One region of the Arthrobacter sp. MDT2-3 genome, then DNA from elsewhere that is predicted to be linked to it. Evidence: riboswitches for the same ligand, from Rfam matches in the RefSeq annotation. Region 1 holds a riboswitch; the other holds the start of a gene.
What was found. A riboswitch is a leader RNA that binds a small molecule or an ion and turns the genes downstream of it on or off. The one in region 1 is predicted to bind cyclic di-AMP.
Positions count from the first base shown of each region.

Region 2: another riboswitch for cyclic di-AMP. It lies ahead of AC5RUQ_RS05295 (aggregation-promoting factor C-terminal-like domain-containing protein); the one in region 1 lies ahead of AC5RUQ_RS01285 (NlpC/P60 family protein).

Region 1 covers NZ_JBNHFS010000001.1:272,036-276,224, reverse strand. The annotation lists gene AC5RUQ_RS01295 (MmyB family transcriptional regulator) at 1-193, shown strand, start outside; gene AC5RUQ_RS01290 (dihydrofolate reductase family protein) at 260-823, shown strand; gene AC5RUQ_RS01285 (NlpC/P60 family protein) at 1,027-1,818, opposite strand; cyclic di-AMP (ydaO/yuaA leader) riboswitch at 1,822-2,013, opposite strand; gene AC5RUQ_RS01280 (AMP-binding protein) at 2,113-4,189, opposite strand, start outside.
Region 2 covers NZ_JBNHFS010000001.1:1,120,733-1,124,921, forward strand. The annotation lists gene AC5RUQ_RS05285 (HAD-IA family hydrolase) at 18-707, shown strand; partial or broken gene AC5RUQ_RS05290 (hypothetical protein) at 777-839, opposite strand; gene AC5RUQ_RS05295 (aggregation-promoting factor C-terminal-like domain-containing protein) at 1,003-1,746, opposite strand; cyclic di-AMP (ydaO/yuaA leader) riboswitch at 1,752-1,912, opposite strand; gene AC5RUQ_RS05300 (HAMP domain-containing sensor histidine kinase) at 2,033-3,535, opposite strand; gene AC5RUQ_RS05305 (response regulator transcription factor) at 3,543-4,189, opposite strand, start outside.

The sequences.
Region 1 (4,189 bases):
CGGCGACCTCGACCTGAACTACCTCGGCCTTGACCTGGCCTCCGACCACAGCCTCCAGATGCTGGTCTTCTCCGCGGAACCAGGCTCCGCGTCCAACGACGGGCTGCAGCTGCTGGCGAATTGGGCCGCCGCTAACAGCACCGAGTTGAAGTCCAATGAGGAAGCAGCCACCAACCACCTCCGCGGAAATTGATGCTGCGATCCGTACCGCTCCGTGCTGGTCTGTACAAGGAATACCGGCGCGCGGGAGACTGTCGCCATGCGCAACCTGACCTTTGGCATGAACGTGAGCGTGGACGGCTACATCGCCGCGCCCGGCGACGACCTCGGCTGGAGCGTCCCGAGCGACGAATTGTTCCAGTGGTGGTCCGACCGGGTGGGGGCGACGGGCCTGGCGCTGTACGGGCGCAAACTGTGGGAGACGATGAGCTCCCACTGGCCGACGGCCGACCAGCAGCCCGGCGCCACGCCGGCGCACATCGAGTTTGCCCGCCGCTGGCGGGCCATGCCGAAAATGGTGTTCTCCTCGACGCCCAGCACGGTCGACTGGAACACCCGCCTGGCCACCGGCGACGCGGTCACCGAGATCACCCGGCTCAAAGCGGATGACGGCGGCTTCATGGACATCGGCGGTGCCACACTCGCCGCGGCGGCCATGCGGGCCGGACTGATCGACGAATACATGATGGTCACCCATCCGGTCCTGGTGGGCGGCGGCACGCCGTTCTTCACAGCCTTGGACAACTGGGTGAACCTCAACCTGGTGGAGACCCGGAAGTTTCCCGACGGTGTGGTCCTGACCAGGTATGAGACCAGGCGCTGAGTCGAGTTGCGGGAGCAGCAGGCGGCATCTTGGTTGCTTCGCGTACGCGGCGGAACTCAGTCCGCGGCCGAAGGTCGGGAAGGCATGGGGCAACATAACCACGCGATCCGGCGGAAATGGCAGTGCTCCAATGTGCAGAGGGCATGCTGAAGGCCGGTGAGTTAATGCCCCCAAGGCATTGACTCACCGGCCTTCAGTAGTTTCTATTTGCCTGCGCGGACGAAGGTGACGGCGCCCTTGGAGGTCATCCAGGTCAGGGGGTGGACGGCGGTTTCGTTCTTGCCGTTCAGGCCGGAGCTGAGGACCTGGCCGTTGCCGACGTAGATGCCCACGTGGCCGGACTGGACAACCATGTCACCGGGCTGGGGATCAGTGACGACGGTGCCGTAGTTCATGAACTGCATCGGACCAAGGTCACCGACAGGAATCCCTGCAGCATTCAGGGCATTTTCGACCAGTCGTGTGCAGTCCTGAATCATGCCGATCTGGGCGTAAGCGGAGGACACCATAATGGCATTTACGCCTCCCGCTGCCGGGGCAGGAGCCGGAGCGGGAGCGGGAGCGGCGGGCGTGACGGTTACCTGGGCCTTGGCCGGCGCAACGGCCTGCGTCTTGACGGCGGCAGAAGCGGCAGGAGCGGCAGCTTTGGGGGCCTCGACGACGACTGGTTTGGGTGCTTCGACGACGGGGGCAGGCGTGGTCTTGACGGCGGGACGCTCGAAGGAGATCTGCACTGTGGCGTCTGCGCTGAGCGGGGTTTGTACCTGGCTGGCGACTTCCAGGTTCGATGCCGGCTCGGCTTCGCGCTGGGTTGGGGCGTCTGCTGCCTGGGCGGCGATGCCGCTGGTCAGGACGAGGCCGGAAGCGGCTGCAATGACGGCGGCCTGACGGCCTACACCGCCGGCGTGGCCGGCGAAGGATTTGGACAGGACCGCCAGGGGGCTGGTCTGGACGGGGACCGCGCGGCGGCGGCCGTGAGCTTTGCCATTGGGCATGAAAGAGCCTCTCCCACTGCCTGCGAGGTTAGCTGTCGGATTCGGATGGGAGACACCCGGCCGTGGTGATGCGCGAAAGGCACCAGGCACGGCTTCACCCCAAGGCCTGCCGGAAGCAGGCCGTTATTGGGTTCCCCGTCTCTGCCGGACGATTTTGCGAACGGATCCCGGGCAGCGGCAGAGTTAGGCAAGTCTGCTCAGGAGTGCCGCATTCGGAGAAACGGGCACGGCTTCAGACCCTACGTCACAACAGCCCCATTTGTCACATTTGCATAACGCACTTCGGGCTGGGACTTACGTCAATCGTTCCCGTTCAACGGGGCGTAGCAACGATGTGAAGCATCGCCCCGTTGATTTAAAGGCCGCCGTAGTGGGCAACCACCTGCAGAGTGCCCAGTAGCCCATCCCCAGCACGAGGGACCCGGCAACCGCAAGGACCGGGTTGATGGGAAGCAGCAGCGGGTAGACCAGCCAGTGGGTGAGGTAGATATACAGGGACGCCGCGGCCAGCCAGCCGATGACCCGGCGCAGGACGGCCGGCACCGGCAGGGCTGGCACCCACACCAGCAGCAGAATGCCTGCAGCGACGGTGACATCGCGGACGGTGCTGCCGAAGAACCCCGGCAGCGTCATCAGGGTGATGACCGAGACAGTAATCCTGTGGAAGTGTGTGCGGGCCCGGGCGAGCGCCCAGCCGAGCGCGAAGAGCCAGAACACGGGCGGCGGCTTGGGAAGGCCAGGATCCACGATGTCGTACCGGCTGAGCAGCGCGATGGCCACCAGCCCCACGGCGAAAGCGAACGGCGCACGGCGCTCCACCCGGTCAACCCAGGGCACGGCCATAAGCGCTGCCACGGCCAACAGGATGTACACCAGCAGTTCCACAAACCAGAAATGCCACTGCGTGGTTACTTGCTCGGGCCCAACTATGGCGTTCAACAGGAAGATGTTGGCAACGCTGTAGCGGTCCGTGAGCACGTAGGCCACGGCGATAAAAGCGGTGGAGGGCACAACTATCCGGGCCACACCGCGGAGCTGGCGGCGCAGCCGCGGGAGCCGCTGGTCCGCCAACTGGAAGCGTGCGAAGTTGTAGCCGGCCACCACGAAGAGCAGGTGGGCGGTCTGGAACATGATCAGCTCCACGTGCGTGGCCACAATGCACACGATGGCGACGGCCCGGAGCACAATCGAGGTTTCCAGGAAGGAAAAGGGGCTCCGCCGCCTGGGCTTCCGGCGGCGCTCCAATTCCCGCACCGGCAAAAGGTGCCAGTCGGAAGGAAGCTGTCCCAGGACACGTTCCAGCTGAACCGAGACCGCCACGTAGGACAGCGAGTCGCCGTCAAGGGAGACGAACGTGTCGTCGTTTCCCACAACGGGGCATTCCAGGGCCTCGGCGAAAATGCTTCGGATGTCGTCGGGGTTGCCGGCGGGGGTTGGGCCCTCCGGTGCCGGCTTGGCGGTTGCGGCGCGGGCGGTACCGACGGCACCCGCAGCAGCGGGCGCTGGAGCGGCAAGTCCCAGGACGGCCGGGTAGTCCACCTTGCCGGTGGTCAGGCGCGGGAGGGCTTCCACGGCATGGATCACGACGGCGGTGCGCGGCAGCCCCAGCGTGCCGGCCAGGGTCTTGGCGAGCAAACCGCCGTCGTGCCCGCCTTCGACGGCGACCACAAGGCGGTCGTCGGTGCCGGCGGCGGCTGCGGTGATTCCCATGTCGGCGAAGATCCGCTCCACCTGGCCGAGGTCCACGCGCAGGCCGACAATTTTCACGAACCGGCTGCGCCGTCCCACCACCTCGTACAGGCCGTTCGGGTGCCGGCGGGCGAGGTCTCCGGTGCGCAGTTCGCGGACTTCCCGGCCGAGTGCCAGGTCCCCGGGGTGGTCGGCGTAACCGAGCATGACGTTGGGGCCGCTGTAGACCAGTTCCCCGTCTGCCAGGTCCTCCACCGGTTCAATGCGGAAGGATCCGCCCGGTACGGGGACGCCGATGGTTTCAGCATGGTCGGCGGCCAGGTCAGGTGGCAGATAGGCCATCCGGGCGGTGGCTTCCGTTGCTCCATACATCACGAAGAGGTCCCAGCCGCGGCGCTGCCCGGTTTCCGCCCAGGCGCGCACCTTCTCCGGTGCCAGCCGTCCGCCGGCCTGGGTGACGTAGCGCAGGTTGGGCAGGTCCGCATCGGCGAAGCCCACCCGCTCCAGGAGGTCGAAGGTGTAGGGAACCGCCGCGAAGGAGGTGGCCTGCCGTTCCCGGAAGAGATCCCAAAAGCAGGGATCCACCACTGAGAGGTCCGTGAGGACCAGCCCTGCCCCGCGGACCAGGTGACTGTTAACAACGGACAGGCCGTAGCAGTAATGCAGGGGCAGCGTGGTGGCG
Region 2 (4,189 bases), 850 kb from region 1:
GCAGCGCCTAAGGCACAATGGGGACCGTGAACGCCTCCACACCGGCTGCTGTCCGGACCCTGACCTGCCGCGCCGTCCTCTTCGACATGGACGGCACCCTGGTGGATTCCACGGCAGTGGTGGAACAGGTCTGGGGTGAATTCGCGGCGCGCTACGGGCTGGACATCGAGGAAATACTCCGGACGTCGCACGGCGTCCAAGCCGGCGATACCGTCCGGCGTTTCGCGCCGCCCGGGGCGGATGTGCTGGCGCTGACAGCGGAACTGGGCGCCATGGAACGCCTCCGGACCGAGGGCATCCTGCCGCTGCCCGGAGCCGCCCGGCTGCTGAGCACCCTGCCGGCGGACGCCGTCGCGCTGGTGACATCAGCTGACCGGGTCCTTGCTGACATCCGGATGGGGGCAGCGGGGCTGGCCATGCCGGCCACCGTCGTGACGGCCGAACTGGTGACCCGGGGCAAACCGGATCCCGAGGGATACCTGAAGGCCGCTGCCGGTCTCGGCGTGGATCCCTCCGACGCCGTGGTGTTTGAAGACGCTCCCGCCGGCATTGCGGCCGGGGTGGCCGCCGGTATCCCAACCGTAGCCGTGGGGCCGAACACCGGGCCGCTTCCGGCGGGGGTCCTGCATATTCCTGATTACGGTGCCGTCGCCGCCCGAGTGGACAAGGACAAGGAGGGCCGGACGGTCATTTCTTTCCGGCTTTGAGGTCCGCCACCTGGCAATGCGTCGCGACCTGGTCTCGGGAGTTTTGGCTTCGCCCAGCGGCTCCACGTACCGCCGCTGGGCGCTGTAGCCCAGGGTCGCGTAGAACTCCTGCGCCGCCGGCTCCGCAGCCATTGCAGCGGCAAGATCCTCAGGGACCTCAACAATCCGGGGTTGCGTGTCCAGTTCCACGTCGGCCCGGTCCTTCAAAGGTGTGGGACCCAGAAGCTGCGGGATCCAGACGTGCGGGGCTGATTAGTACGCCGCCCGTGTTGCAGAGCGGGTGTGCCCGTACTGTCTAGTACCAGTTATTCGACAGGTGGAAGTTCAGGGCACCGCACGGGGACTGGTAACGCTCCTGGATGTAGTTCAGGCCCCAGTTGATCTGCGTGCGGTAGTTGGTGAGGTAGTCCGCACCGGCGCTGGCCATCTTCTCAGCCGGCAGGGACTGGACGATGCCGTAGGCGCCGCTGCTCGGGTTGGTGGCCGTGGTGGTCCAGTCCGATTCCTTGTCCCATAGGGTTACCAGGCACTGCATCTGGTCAGGAGCCCAGCCGTAGTTCGCCAGCTGGCTGGCGGCGTAAGCCTGGGCGCCGGCGGGATCGTTGACCGCGACGGCGGGCGCAGGCTCGGGCGCCGGGGCCGGAGCAGGCTCAGGTACTGGAGCCGCCTCGGGAGCGGGTGCCGGAGCGGGCTCGGGAGCGGGTGCCGGTGCAGGCTCGGGAGCCGGCGCAGGGGCGGGCTCGGCCGCCTGCGGGGCTACAGCTATCTCCGGAACGGCGGGCTCAGGCGCGGGATTTGAGGTAATCTCGCTCTTCTCGATGCTGAGGTTCGACTGCGCCTGGGCGGCCTGCGTCTCGGTGGCCGCTACGCGGATGCTGGTTTCCGTAGCCTGTCCCGCAGCTCCCACTCCGACGAGGAGTGCGCAGGATGCGGCCACCACGGCCGCGCGCTTGCCGAAGGAAGGGATTTTGCCGGCTTCCGGTCCGGCGAGCGGTGCAGGCCGGGTTTTCGGACGTGGTTTTACCAGGATTTTGAACATGATGGATCGCCTCTCACACCTGCGGAGTTAGCTGTCGGGTTCGGATGAGGGCATCCGGCCGCACGGAAAGATCACGTGCTGGCTTAACCCCAAGGGCAATCAGTGCCCGGGACGGTGGGTCCCCCGCCTCTGCCTTTGTTCAAAGGGAATCCGGGAAGTGGCAGAGCTTGGCGTCATCCGGATATGCGGCTCGAACACGAACTGCACCCAATCGACGGTACAGGAGTGCAGCGCGTAAGTCACATTTTGGTAACAGAGATCACGACGGCGGCGCGTCGCCTTGCTGCTAGCGCCACCTCGAGGGGAGCTGTAAGGCGAACTGTGTGCGCCCCGGTTGTGATGTCACCGTTACCCTTCCTCCGTGGGCTTCCACAATAGATTCCACGATGGACAACCCCAGGCCGCTGGTGCCTTCGGCTGCTGCAGTGCCCGCCCCATCTTCCGCGCCCTTCCGCGCCGCGTCTGCGCGGGCGAAGCGCGAAAAAACATGGTCCACAAACTCGGCCGGGATGCCGGCGCCGTCGTCCGTTACCGTTATCAACGCGGCACCTCCAGCGGTCTTTCCCACGCCGGTAACAACAGTGGTGCCGGCAGGCGTGTGTTTGCGCGCGTTGGAAAGCAGGTTCATCAGCACCTGGCGCAGCTGGGAGGCGTCACCGGTGACCACCACGGGCTCATCCGGAAGTTCCAGCCGCCAGTTGTGGCCCGGTGCCATCACCTTTTCATCGCTGACGCTTTCGACCACCAGCTGCGTAAGGTCCACCTCGCTGAGCTTCAACGGCTGGCCCTCATCAAGCCGGGCAAGCAGCAGCAGGTCTTCCACTAAGGCAGTCATCCGCTCCGACTGGCTCTGTACACGGGCCAGGGACTTTTGGCCGTCCGGGGTGAAAGACTCCGTCATCCTCATCAATTCGGTGTAGCCGCGGATGGCGGTCAGGGGAGTGCGCAGCTCGTGGGAGGCGTCGGCCACAAACTGGCGCACCTTCGTTTCGCTCTTCTGGCGCGCCTGCAGCGCGTTTGCCACGTTGTCCAGCATGAGGTTGAGCGCGTGCCCGACGCTGCCCACTTCCGTCCCGGGATTGGAGTTCGACGGCGGTACGCGCACCGCGAGCGCCACCTCGCCCGCGTCCAGGGGCAGCTGCGATACCCGGGTGGCAACCTCCGACAGCTGCTCGAGAGGTTTCATGGTGCGTCGGATCAGGACCGTGCCAACTAATCCGATCAAAAGCAACCCGCCAAGCGAAACGACCGCAAAGGTCCACACGAGGGAGGCAAGCGTGCTTTCTTTGGCAGCGAGGGGGAGTCCCGTGACCAGGACATCGCCAAAGGTGGTCTTCACCGCCAGCAGGCGGTAGCCACCGTTCGAGAGGGTACGGTCCACGGGCTCCGCATCTGTCGCCAGTGCCAGCAGCGTCTGCTTGTCCTCGGCGGACAGGGCGGAACGCGTGGTGTCCGAGGTGAGGAATCCACCACTGTTCACCTGGCCGTTCAGGATGCGGGCGTTCATGGTTCCCACGCTTTGGCCGCGGGCGTCCAAGGGGTCCCTTCCGTTGGAGCCGCCCATGGGAGGGCGGCCCGGATTGTTGGACCGCTCTGCAGCTTGGCTTAGCTGTTCGTCCAGCTGGCGGGTCAGGAACGCATCCATGGAGGCGTAGCTTGCAACGCCCACGGCACCGCAGATGGCAATCAGCAGGGCCATGGCCAGGAGGATGAGGCGGGTACGCAAGTGCCAGGTGCCGGGTTTGAGCCAGCTTCGGCGATGGGGATCGGCTGCCTGTTGTGACGCCATGGTGCGCCTACTCGGCAGGCTTGATGACGTACCCGGCGCCGCGCACGGTGTGGATCATGGGCGGGTGAACTGCGTCCACCTTCTTGCGCAGGTAGGAGATGTAAAGCTCCACAATGTTGGCCTGGCCGCCGAAGTCGTAGTCCCACACGCGGTCCAGGATCTGCGCCTTGCTGATGACGCGCTTGGGATTCTCCATGAGGTAGCGGAGCAGCTCGAACTGCGTGGCCGTGAGCTGGAGCTCCTCGCCGGCCCGGGTCACTTCACGGGTATCGACGTTAAGGACGAGGTCTCCTACCACCAATTCGGCCGTGTCCATAGCGGCAACTCCGGAACGCTGGACCAGGCGGTGCAGCCGAAGCAAGACTTCCTCCATGCTGAACGGTTTCGTGACGTAGTCGTCGCCACCGGCCGCCAGGCCCACGATCCGGTCCTGGACCGCGTCCTTGGCAGTAAGGAAGAGAGCGGGTACCTCGGGTGCGAACGTGCGGATCCTTCCCAGCAGCTCGACGCCGTCGAACCCCGGCAGCATGACATCAAGGACCAGGACGTCGGGACGGAAGTCCTTGGCCAGTTTCACTGCTTCCGGGCCGTCGGCCGCCACCGCCACCGACCAGCCGGCCATGCGCAGGCCCATGCTCATCAGCTCCGAAAGGC